3 regions of the Chelatococcus sp. YT9 genome follow, and region 3 is predicted to be linked to each of the others. Evidence: predicted binding sites of a transcription regulator. Region 3 holds the regulator's gene; each other region holds the start of a gene.
What was found. Region 3 encodes HrcA, which represses chaperone genes, less so after heat shock. Its sites were predicted from a motif close to GTTAGCACTCNCNNNNNGNGAGTGCTAAC; they were not measured.

Region 1: a site for HrcA is predicted at 2,043-2,071, ahead of groES (co-chaperone GroES). Genes of this name have one in related genera too.
Region 2: a site for HrcA is predicted at 2,526-2,554, ahead of groES (co-chaperone GroES). Genes of this name have one in related genera too.

Annotation. Positions count from the first base shown of each region.
Region 1 covers NZ_JAHBRW010000001.1:199,790-203,827, forward strand. The annotation lists gene hisG (ATP phosphoribosyltransferase) at 1-925, shown strand, start outside; gene KIO76_RS00925 (META domain-containing protein) at 1,251-1,712, shown strand; gene groES (co-chaperone GroES) at 2,127-2,414, shown strand; gene groL (chaperonin GroEL) at 2,498-4,038, shown strand, end outside.
Region 2 covers NZ_JAHBRW010000002.1:581,772-585,809, reverse strand. The annotation lists gene htpG (molecular chaperone HtpG) at 1-94, opposite strand, end outside; gene groL (chaperonin GroEL) at 401-2,026, opposite strand; gene groES (co-chaperone GroES) at 2,082-2,396, opposite strand; gene KIO76_RS22730 (usg protein) at 2,650-2,919, shown strand; gene yghX (YghX family hydrolase) at 3,192-4,038, shown strand, end outside.
Region 3 covers NZ_JAHBRW010000001.1:813,656-817,693, forward strand. The annotation lists gene lepA (translation elongation factor 4) at 1-850, opposite strand, end outside; gene KIO76_RS03765 (GNAT family N-acetyltransferase) at 1,036-1,611, shown strand; gene hrcA (heat-inducible transcriptional repressor HrcA) at 1,582-2,670, opposite strand; gene rph (ribonuclease PH) at 2,922-3,635, shown strand; gene rdgB (RdgB/HAM1 family non-canonical purine NTP pyrophosphatase) at 3,639-4,038, shown strand, end outside.

The DNA of each region.
Region 1 (4,038 bases), 610 kb from region 3:
AAATACCGCCCGGTTCTTCGCCCAGGCGGGCCTCGAATTCGTGCAGCCACGCGGCGCGCGCAACTACCGCGCGTTGATTTCCGGCGTGCCGAATGCGGAAGTCCTCTTCCTGTCCGCCGCCGAGATCGTGACGCAGCTCGCGGCTGGGACGGCGCATCTCGGCGTTACGGGCGAAGACCTGATCCGCGAGGAAATCTCCGACGCGGACAGCGTCGTTGAGTTGCTCACGCCGCTCGGCTTTGGCCAGGCTAACGTCGTCGTCGCCGTACCCCAGGCGTGGATCGACGTGCGCAGCATGGCCGACCTCGACGACGTGGCGGCGGACCTGCGCCACCGCCATGGCCGGCGACTGCGGGTCGCGACCAAATACATCAATCTCACGCGGCGATTCTTCGCCGAGCACGGCATCGCCGACTATCGGATCGTCGAGAGCTTCGGCGCCACGGAAGGCGCGCCGGCCTCCGGCACCGCCGAGCTCATCGTCGACATCACGACGACGGGCACGACCCTCGCCGCCAATGCTCTCAAGATCGTCGATGATGGCGTCATTCTGCGCTCGGAAGCCAATCTCGTCGCGTCAGTGACGGCCGAATGGAGCCTGGAGGCGCAGGCCGCCGCCCGCACCATCCTCTCCCGCATCGCCGCCGAGGAAGAGGCGCGCACATCGCGACAGTTGCGGGCCGTGCTGCCGAACTTCGACGCGGCCCTTCACGTGGAGATCGAAAGCCGCCTTGGCTGTCGCCTGCCCTTCGGCGGACCGGATGAACGTGGGCTCGTGACAATCCACGCGCCGGTCAAGAACGTCTTCGCGGTCGTTGATCTGCTCTCTGCCAAAGGCGCCGATCCTGTCACGGTGCAGCGCGTGGATGCGGTTTTCCGCGCCGCCAACGCCCTCTCCGACCGGCTGTTTGCGCGAATCGGCTGACGCCTTAGCTCGCACGGGCTGCGTCGATCCGTCCTGCCAGATGCCACGTCTTCGCCACGGAGGTGTGGCCCCTTCCGGCTTGGATGCGCCGGCCTCTTGCATTTTGCCTCTGGCGATTGGCGGCCGATATGGTTAACAACACGAGGAATATGAGATGCGGCGATCAGCAATAGGCTTGCACGAGGCGAACCGCTGATGACGGACACGTGATCGGACCAATGAACCTGATCATTTCCAATGGGATAGAGTTTCAGACCCCCTGAAACCGGCTTTCCCTGTGCGGTATCATACTCTAAGGTCCGGCTGAGATTGGTTGGAAGAATCCATGAAGTTTCGCTACGCTCTGATTGCCCTCTGCCTTCTCTCGGTCGTGCCCGCCCAGGCCCAGGAGGGTGGCTCCCGTGGTGGGAAGCCCCAGGAAACGAAGCAACAGCAGCCTCGACGCGAGAAGCAGTTTCCCCTCGGGGCATCCTGGGTGGCCGTCACCCTGAATGACAAACCCCTGCCACGTGGCGCGGCGCGTCCTTCCTTCACGGTTGACCAGACGCTGCGCATGCGTGGTTTCGGCGGCTGCAATACCTTCTCGGCCACGGCCTACCCCTTGCGGGGCCAGACCTTCGCCGTTGGCCCGTTCGCGCTCACGAAGCGGTCGTGCAGCAAGGAGATCGAGGCTGCGGAGCGGGCGTTCTTCATTGCTTTGAGGACGGCGCAGCAGTGGGACATCGTCGGCGGGCAACTCGTGCTGCGGGGGCAGGCCGGTGTTGTGAAGGCTGAGAGATCACTCTGAGGCTGACCAAGATTTGAGGATTGCCCCGCGTCGCTTCTCCCAGGATGGACGGCTCCCGCCCGGGATTCCGTAAGGGCCTCTCTTTCTGCAGCGGCAGGTTTTCCGGCTTCCCGCCAACGCCTTCACCGTCTCGGGCGACGCGGAGCCTCCCTTCCAAACAGCTCGCGAGCAGAATACGCCAAGGCTGCACCGGATGACGCGCGTGCATCAACAATCCGGCGCTACGCAGGACCTGCCTTAACCTTGTCTGTATCGCTCCTCATTTTTCGCGCATTTGAAGCTTACGCAGCTCCTTGACTCCTCTCAGGGACATGCTTATCTCGGTGGCGCGTTAGCACTCCTCGACAATGAGTGCTAACAAGCCCAACAATTCAGCCCCCCATCCATGGTGGGTCTGCCGAGAGGAATAGATTCATGGCTTTCCGTCCCCTGCACGACCGCGTGGTCGTTCGCCGTCTCGACAGCGAAGAGAAGACCAAGGGCGGCATCATCATTCCGGACACCGCGAAGGAAAAGCCGCAAGAGGGCGAGATCGTGGCCGTGGGCTCCGGCGCTCGCGACGATAACGGCAAGCTCGTTGCCCTCGACGTCAAGAAGGGCGACCGCGTCCTGTTTGGCAAATGGTCGGGAACCGAGGTCAAGATCGATGGCCAGGACCTCCTGATCATGAAGGAATCCGACATCATGGGCGTGATCGGCTAATCGCATAGCGACCGGCGACGTCATTCCCGTCGCCTTTGGCCAGAACGTCTTTCCCCACATTCAGGTTTGCTCAGGAGCTATCCATGGCTGCCAAGGAAGTAAAATTTTCGTCCGACGCCCGCGAGAAGATGCTGCGCGGTGTCGACATTCTCGCCAACGCCGTGAAGGTAACGCTGGGTCCCAAGGGCCGTAACGTTGTCATCGAGAAGTCCTTCGGCGCTCCGCGCATCACGAAGGACGGCGTGACCGTCGCCAAGGAAATCGAGCTTGACGACAAGTTCGAGAACATGGGCGCCCAGATGGTGCGCGAAGTCGCCTCCAAGACCAACGACCTGGCTGGTGACGGGACGACGACCGCGACCGTGCTCGCCCAGTCCATCGTCAAGGAAGGCGCCAAGGCTGTCGCCGCCGGCATGAACCCGATGGATCTGAAGCGCGGCATCGACCTTGCCACGACGGAAGTCCTCAAGGACATCGAGAAGCGCGCCAAGAAGGTGAAGTCTTCCGAGGAAGTCGCGCAGGTCGGCACCATTTCCGCCAACGGCGACAAGTCGATCGGCGAGATGATCGCCCATGCGATGCAGAAGGTCGGCAACGAGGGTGTCATCACCGTCGAGGAAGCCAAGACCGCCGAGACCGAGCTCGACGTCGTCGAGGGCATGCAGTTCGACCGCGGCTACCTCTCCCCGTACTTCATCACCAACGCGGAGAAGATGGTCGCCGAGCTCGAGGACCCCTACATCCTCATCCACGAGAAGAAGCTCTCCTCGCTCCAGGCCATGCTGCCGGTCCTCGAGGCCGTGGTGCAGTCCGGCAAGCCGCTCGTCATCATCGCTGAGGACGTCGAAGGCGAGGCTCTCGCCACGCTCGTCGTGAACAAGCTCCGTGGTGGCCTCAAGGTTGCCGCCGTCAAGGCTCCGGGCTTCGGCGACCGCCGCAAGGCCATGCTCGAGGATATCGCCATCCTCACGGCCGGCCAGGTCATCTCCGAAGACATCGGCATCAAGCTCGAGAACGTGACCCTCAACATGCTCGGCCGCGCGAAGCGCATCCGCATCGAGAAGGAAAACACCACGATCATCGACGGCACGGGCAAGAAGAAGGACATCGAAGCCCGCGTTGGCCAGATCAAGGCGCAGATCGAGGAGACCACCTCGGACTACGACCGCGAGAAACTCCAGGAGCGTCTTGCCAAGCTGGCGGGCGGCGTGGCCGTCATCCGCGTCGGTGGCGCCACCGAGATCGAGGTTAAGGAGAAGAAGGACCGCGTCGACGACGCCCTCAACGCCACGCGCGCTGCGGTGGAAGAAGGCATCGTTCCCGGTGGTGGCACCGCGCTGCTGCGCGCCAAGGCCGCCGTCGGCAAGCTGAAGGACGACAACGCCGACGTTCAGGCCGGCATCAATATCGTTCTGAAGGCTCTTGAGGCCCCGATCCGCCAGATCGTCGAGAACGCGGGCGTCGAAGGCTCGATCGTCGTCGGCAAGATCCTCGACAACAAGTCGGCCACCTTCGGCTTCAACGCCCAGACGGAAGAGTACGTCGACCTCCTCGAGGCCGGCATCGTCGATCCGGCGAAGGTTGTCCGCACGGCTCTCCAGGACGCGGCCTCGGTCGCCGGCCT
Region 2 (4,038 bases), on a different contig from region 3:
ACACATCCCGGTCGGAATAGACCGAATGGACCATCATATGCAGGAGGCGGGAGACGTCGGCTTCGAAGCTGCGGTGCTCTGTGGTCTGGGTCATTGTTCGAATTGCTCAACGATCTGTGCGGCCGAGGAAGGATGACGATGCGCGAAAGTCTGGAGCGATAGCCTTATGACACCCGGCGCGCCAGTGTAATTTTAATCATTGGCGAGACGCTGGGGGGCAAAGCGCACGCGCGGCGACGAGAGGGGAAAGGCCGTCCCGTGCCTCGGGACGCCCTGCCGCCCGCCCGCTGAGGAAGCAAATGATGGGAGCAATACCTCCTGGCTCTTGTCGGATCGGGCGTTTTCATTGCCATCGAACGACACGGGCGCCGCGGCAAGGCGGCGTCCGGTCGATGAGCGATCAGTAGTCCATGCCGCCGGCAGGTAGCGCCGGAGCCGCTTCCTTCTTCGGAAGTTCGGCAACCATCGCCTCGGTGGTGATCAAGAGGCCTGCGACCGAGGCGGCATCCTGGATCGCCGTGCGAACGACCTTGGTCGGATCGATGATGCCGGCTTTGACCAAGTCGCCATACTGGCTGGTCTGGGCATTGTAGCCCCAAGCATAATCGTTCGATTCCAGCAGTTTGCCGATCACGACCGAGCCATCCTCGCCGGCATTGTCGACGATCTGGCGGGCAGGGGCGGTGATGGCTTTGCGAACGATCTCGATGCCCGTACGCTGGTCATCATTGGCCGGCGCAAGACCGTCCAGAGCCTTAACAGCACGCAGTAAGGCGACGCCGCCGCCTGGCAGAATGCCTTCCTGCACCGCAGCGCGGGTGGCGTTGAGGGCGTCGTCGACGCGATCCTTCTTCTCCTTGACCTCGACCTCGGTCGCGCCGCCGACGCGGATCACGGCCACGCCGCCCGCGAGCTTGGCAAGACGCTCCTGGAGCTTCTCACGGTCGTAGTCTGAGGTGGTCTCCTCGATCTGCGCCTTGATCTGCGCGACGCGGGCCTCGATCTCTTCCGTCCTGCCGGCGCCGTCGACGATCGTGGTGTTCTCCTTCTCGATCCGGACCTTCTTGGCCCGGCCGAGCATGTCGAGCGTGACGTTTTCAAGCTTGATGCCGAGGTCTTCGCTGACCGCGGTTCCGCCGGTCAGAATGGCGATGTCCTCCAGCATGGCCTTGCGGCGGTCGCCGAAGCCCGGCGCCTTGACGGCCGCAATCTTGAGCCCCCCGCGCAGCTTGTTGACGACGAGCGTGGCGAGTGCCTCGCCCTCGACATCCTCGGCGACGATCAGCAATGGCTTGCCGGTCTGCACGACCGCCTCCAGGAGGGGCAGCATCACCTGGAGGCTCGAGAGTTTCTTCTCGTGGATCAAGATGTACGGATCCTCGAGCTCCGCGATCATCTTTTCGGAATTGGTGACGAAATAGGGCGAGAGGTACCCGCGGTCGAACTGCATGCCCTCGACCACGTCAAGTTCCGTCTCGGCCGTCTTTCCCTCCTCGATGGTGATGACGCCTTGATTGCCGACTTTTCTCATCGCCTCCGCGATCATCTCGCCGATGGTGCGGTCACCATTCGCGGAGATGGTGCCGACCTGCGCAATCTCCTCCGATCCGGTAATGGTCTTCGAGTGCCTGCCGAGCGAGCCTGTGACCGCCTCGACCGCAAGATCGATGCCGCGCTTCAGGTCCATCGGATTCATTCCGGCCGCCACCGCCTTGGCGCCCTCTCGAACGATCGCTTGGGCAAGGACCGTGGCAGTTGTGGTGCCGTCGCCGGCCGCGTCGTTCTGCTTCGAGGCCACCTCGCGCACCATCTGGGCGCCCATGTTCTCGAAGCGGTCGGCGAGTTCGATCTCCTTGGCGACAGTGACACCGTCCTTGGTGACGCGAGGCGCACCGAACGACTTCTCGATAACGACGTTGCGGCCTTTGGGGCCCAGCGTGACCTTCACGGCATTCGCCAAAGTGTCAACGCCGCGCAGCATCCGCTCGCGCGCGTCCTGCGAAAACTTGACGTCCTTCGCAGCCATGATTCCTCACTCCTTCAGACTTGAGGTTTCAGGTTGATGGATCAACGAGGCCCCCTCAGGCAGCCCGTTTATGAGCGGCGGTTACTTCGACGACGCCCATGATGTCGCTTTCCTTCATGATCAGGAGTTCATCACCGTCGATCTTGACCTCGGTGCCGCTCCATTTGCCGAAGAGCACGCGATCGCCGGGCTTGATGCCGAGCGGCACAAGCTTGCCTTGCTCGTCGCGTGCGCCTGGTCCAACAGCGACTACCTCGCCCTCCTGCGGCTTCTCCTTTGCGGTATCGGGAATGATGATGCCACCCCTGGTCTTCTCCTCGGCGTTGATACGCTTCACCACGACGCGGTCATGCAGTGGCCGAAACTTCATAAGTTCCTCCAGTTTCGATGTCACATGTCAAAGCCGGCAGGCCCTTTGAGGCGATCGCGGTGAGGTCCGCGGGCCGAGGCACCTGCCGCGAGATGATTTGGTTTGCCGCATTTTCGCCTTCAAGGGGTTGGCAGCACTTTTTTCAGGTGAGTGCTAAAGCTATGAAAACGCAGAGAAATTGAACCTTCTTCGCGATCGCCGCGTTGGGACATGCACGGCCATAGCAATGGTGAGAACACGGAGCTGAAAAGGAATGGCTTCAATGGACTTTGCCCGCCAGATCGCGGGCTACGGACTGACCACCGCGGGTATCCTCTACCGCCTGCCCGACCACCCCGCGATCCTCCAGGAATATATCTGGCAGGAGTACGACCTCGCGCCTCGCTTCCCGGAGCTCAACAAGTTCCTCGCATTCTGGCAGGCCGAACTTGAAGGTCAGCTCTTCCGGGTTACGGTGACCCACAAGGACCTGATCGGCCCAGCCGACCTGAGGCCGATTGGTGAGGAATTTCAGCTTCACTGACGGTGATCGAGGCGCGCGCTGCCGCAGACCGTCTATCGGGTAAAGGGCACGTCGCCGGACGCTGAGGGGACGGGCCGGTTGAGCCGGAACGAAGGCGCAGCCGACCGATCCATGCGCTGCTGGCGGGCAGACTGCAGGAGGGCGGTGCCGCGGAAAGTCAGTAGCGAAGGAAGCGACACCTGAGCTGGCGCTTTCAGCGGACTCTCACAAATTTGATCTGTGGAGCAACGGGCGTCGCGTAGGATGTTCCGGGGACTGTGGGAGTGAACAACATGCACCAGACAACGGGTGGGGAGAACGTTTTGCAGGAAGGAACGCGGCGCCTGACGGCCAGGGATTTCCCCCCGGAAATCCTCGAGCTTTATGATTTCTATGCCCACGGCAAGATCAGCAAGCGCGAGTTCCTCGACAGGGCCGCTCGCTTTACGGTCGGCGGCATGACGGCCGCCGCCCTGCTGGCCACATTGAGCCCGAACTACGCGCTCGCTCAGCAGGTGTCGTTCACCGATCCCGATATCGTCGCCACTTACATTACCTACCCCTCGCCCAATGGCCATGGCGAGGTTCGCGGCTATCTGGTGCGACCTGCCAAAGCTGAGGGCAAGCTACCGGCGATTGTGGTCGTCCACGAGAATAGAGGCCTCAACCCCTATATCGAGGATGTCGCACGGCGCTTAGCCAAAGCAGGCTTCATTGCATTGGCGCCCGATGGGCTCACCTCGGTCGGCGGCTATCCCGGCAACGATGAGAAAGGTCGCGAGCTCCAGCAGAAGGTCGACCCGACCAAACTGATGAACGATTTCTTCGCGGCAGTGGAATATCTGAAGGGCCACGAGGCGTCGACCGGCAAGGTTGGCATCACCGGCTTCTGCTATGGCGGCGGCGTATCAAATGCTGCGGCAGTCGCCTATCCGGAGCTCGCTGCAGCGGTGCCTTTCTATGGTCGGCAAGTCCCCGCAGATCAGGTGGCGCGCATCAAAGCTCCACTCCTGCTGCACTACGCTGGAAACGACGCCAACGTCAACGCCGGCTGGCCCGCGTACGAGCAGGCCTTGCAGGAGCACGGCAAGACTTACGAGGCGCACATCTATCCCGGCACCAATCACGGTTTCCATAACG
Region 3 (4,038 bases):
GCTTGGCGTCGGTGATGGTGTCGCCGACGGCCGTGTCCGCCACTTCCTTGATGGAGCCGGTGAGGAAGCCCACCTCGCCCGGGCCGAGCTCAGCGACATCAACCATCTTCGGACGGAACACGCCGATCTTGTCGACGCCGTGGATGGCATTGGTGCCCATCAGCTTGATGTTCATGCCCTTCTTGAGCACGCCATCGACAATGCGAACGAGCACGACGACCCCGAGATAGGCATCGTACCAGCTGTCGACGAGCAGCGCCTTGAGGGGAGCCGCGCGGTCGCCCTTTGGCGGCGGAAGGCGGGTCACGATGGCTTCCAGAACATCGGGAATGCCGACACCGGTCTTCGCCGAGATGGGGATGGCGTCGGACGCGTCGAGCCCGATCACTTCCTCGATCTGTTCCTTGACACGGTCCGGCTCGGCGGCTGGTAGGTCCACCTTGTTGAGCACAGGCACAATCTCGTGGCCGGCCTCGATGGCCTGATAGACATTGGCGAGCGTCTGCGCCTCGACGCCTTGGGAAGCGTCGACGACGAGGAGCGAGCCCTCGCACGCGGCCAGCGACCGCGACACCTCATAGGCGAAGTCCACGTGGCCGGGCGTGTCCATCAGGTTCAGGATATAGGTCTTGCCATCCTTGGCCGGATATTCCAGGCGCACGGTCTGCGCCTTGATGGTGATGCCGCGCTCGCGCTCGATATCCATGGAGTCGAGCACCTGCTCGGACATCTCGCGATCCGACAGGGCGCCCGTCATCTGGATCAGACGGTCGGCCAGCGTCGATTTGCCATGGTCGATATGCGCGACGATGGAAAAGTTGCGGATGGTGTCGATGGGTTGCTCGCTCATGCCCGGCACATAGCAGTGCGCTCCCGCCGCGCCAAGAGGGAACCCGATCGGGCGAGCCCGATTCTGCGCGGCCGGGACGCCATGTAAGCGCGGGTTTGGGGCGGCGCCGAAGTCCCGCAACGCCACCCCTCATACAACGCCCGCCGGGCGTGGTATGAGGGAAGCGTCAGTACGCGGGGCTAATGATGACGGGCAAGCCATTCGACATCGCCATAAGAGCCATCGACCGGCGCGAGGCCGAGACACGCGAAGGTGAACTTGCGGATCTCCTGGTCGATGCGGTGGTCGGGGGTGCCTCAGTCAATTTCATGGCGGACTTCGACCATGCCGATGCTCTCGCGTTCTGGCGCGGGCAGTTTCCCGGTCTCGGCGAAGGCACGCGGCTTCTCTTCGTGGCGGACGATGGGCGGCGTCTCCTCGGCACTGTCGTCTTGACGTTCGCTCCGCAGCCCAACGCGCCACATCGCGCCGAGATCGGCAAGATGCTTGTCCATTCGGATGCGCGCCGCCAAGGCCTCGGCGCGAGACTGCTGACAGCCGCGGAACAGGCGGCCCTTGCCAACGGCCGCACGCTCCTGATGCTCGACACCGCAAGCGGCAGTGCTGGAGAACGGCTCTACCGCCGCTGCGGTTGGACGGAATACGGCGTCGTGCCGGACCACTCCCATACACCGGCCGGTGCGCTCGCTCCGACGACCTTCTTTTTCAAGCGCCTCGGGCCGACTAGCTCTTCAAGTCCGGCGGGCGTCGAGCAGGCTTGAAACGATCTTCGCGGTATAGTCGACCATCGGCACGATGCGCGCGTAATTCAGCCGCGTCGGTCCGATGACCCCGACGACGCCGACGATGCGCTGCGAGCCGTCGCGGAAGGGAGCCGCGATCATCGAGGAGCCGGACATCGAGAACAGCTTGTTCTCCGAACCGATATAGATGCGCACCCCCTCGCCCTGTTCCGCACGAGCGAGGAGGTCAATGACCTCCTTCTGGGTCTCGAGATCGTCGAACAACAAGCGGATGCGCTCAAGGTCCTCGGCAGCGCGCAAGTCGTCGAGCAGGTTCGCCTGACCGCGCACGATGAGCTGGCGGCTGTCGGCCGGGCCTACCGAGGTCGCAAGTCCAGCCTCCACAAGGCGCGCGGTGATGGCGTCGAGCTCCCGCTCCATAGCCTCGCGGGCGCGCTCGATCTCTCGCTTGGCGTCGGCCAGCGTTCGACCGCGGATATGGGCATTGAGGAAATTGCCGGCCTCGATCAGCGCGGCCGTGGGCAAGCCGGGGGGCAGGTCGAGCACACGGTTCTCAACCTTCCCGTCTTCCGCGACCATCACGACGAGGGCCTTGCTGGGGTCCAGACGGACGAACTCGATGTGCTTGAGCGGCGCATCCTGCTTGGTTGTGACGACGACCCCTGCCCCGCGCGACAGCCCGGACAGCGCTGACATCGTCTGGCTCAACGCCGCGTCCAAAGAGGATTCGGCGCCATGGGCCTTCACCTCGGCCTCGATGCGCGCCCGATCTTCCATGCCGAGGTCGCCGATTTCAAGGAGCGCATCGACGAAGAAGCGCAGCCCACGTTCGGTCGGCAGACGGCCGGCGCTGGTATGCGGCGAGTAGAGCAAACCCGCATGTTCAAGATCGGCCATCACATTCCGCACGGAGGCCGGCGACAGGGCCATCGGGATGATGCGCGACAGGTTGCGCGAGCCGACCGGCTCACCCGTTGCAAGGTAGCTCTCCACGATCTGCTTGAAAATCTCGCGGGAGCGTTCGTTGATATCGACGAGCACGCCCTTGCCTTCAGCCTCGGAAAGAGGGGGGCTCATTGGTGCACTCATGTATTGTCTCAACCTTCCATTCCACTCCGCGTTTCCAGGCAGCCCACCTCGAACGCGTTCCCTAGATTATGGGGATGGAGAGGGGGCAAACACAAGCAGCACCCGCCCATCCCTCCCGGTCATCCACCACAACGGCCGCCTGCGATCAGCCGGGGTGAGGCATCAGCTTGCGTGTCACGGGCGCTGCTTCTAGAAGCTGCTTTGAGCAGCGTTCTGGCTGCACAATGGGAGATTGTAGGATGCGGCCCTCCAAACGCGCTCCGGACGAATTGCGCAAAGTCACCCTGGAGCGGGCGGTCGCGCGCTACGCCGAAGGCTCATGCCTGGTGAAGTTCGGTGATACCCACGTGCTGTGCACGGCCTCGCTCGAGGAACGCCCCCCGATGTGGGTCCGCGGCTCCGGCAAAGGCTGGGTCACGGCAGAATATTCCATGCTGCCGCGCGCGACGCTGGAGCGCACCCGCCGCGAGGTCACGGCCGGCAAGCCGTCCGGGCGCACCCAGGAGATCCAGCGTCTGATCGGCCGCTCCTTGCGTGCCGTCGTTGATCTCGCCGCGCTGGGCGAGCGCCAGATCACCATCGATTGCGACGTCTTGCAGGCGGACGGGGGCACACGCACCGCATCGATCACGGGAGCATGGGTCGCGCTGCATGACTGCCTTGCATGGATGCGGGCCCGTTCCATTATCGCGACCAATCCCCTCAAGGACCATGTCGCGGCCGTTTCCTGCGGCATTTACAAGGGCACGCCCGTGCTCGACCTCGACTACCCCGAGGATTCGGCCGCCGAGACGGATGCCAATTTCGTGATCACCGGCGCAGGTGGCATCGTCGAGATTCAGGGCACCGCGGAGGGCACCCCCTTCTCGGAGGAAGAACTGCTTGAACTTCTCAAACTCGCCAAGCTCGGCACCTCCAAGCTCGTCGAGCTGCAAAAAATCGCGGTGATGTGAGCCATGCCCATTCCCCCCGCCCGACCCATCACCTCGCCGCTTGTCATTGCAACGCATAATGCCGGCAAGCTCCGGGAAATGCGTGAGCTTCTGGCGCCCTTCGGCATCGAGGCACGGTCGGCGGGGGAGCTCAACTTGCCGGAGCCCGACGAAACCGGGACGACCTTTGCCGAAAACGCCGCCCTCAAGGCTCGGGCGGCCGCGCAGGCCACGGGGCTGCCGTCCTTCGCCGACGATTCAGGGTTGTGCGTCGCCGCGCTCGACGGCGCCCCGGGCATCTTTTCGGCCCGCTGGGCCGGCCCGACGAAGGATTTTCCCGCGGCCATGGCACGCATCGCCCATGAGCTCGACATTCGCGACGTGGCGTCCGCCGATCGGCGCGCTCATTTCGTATCTGCGCTCG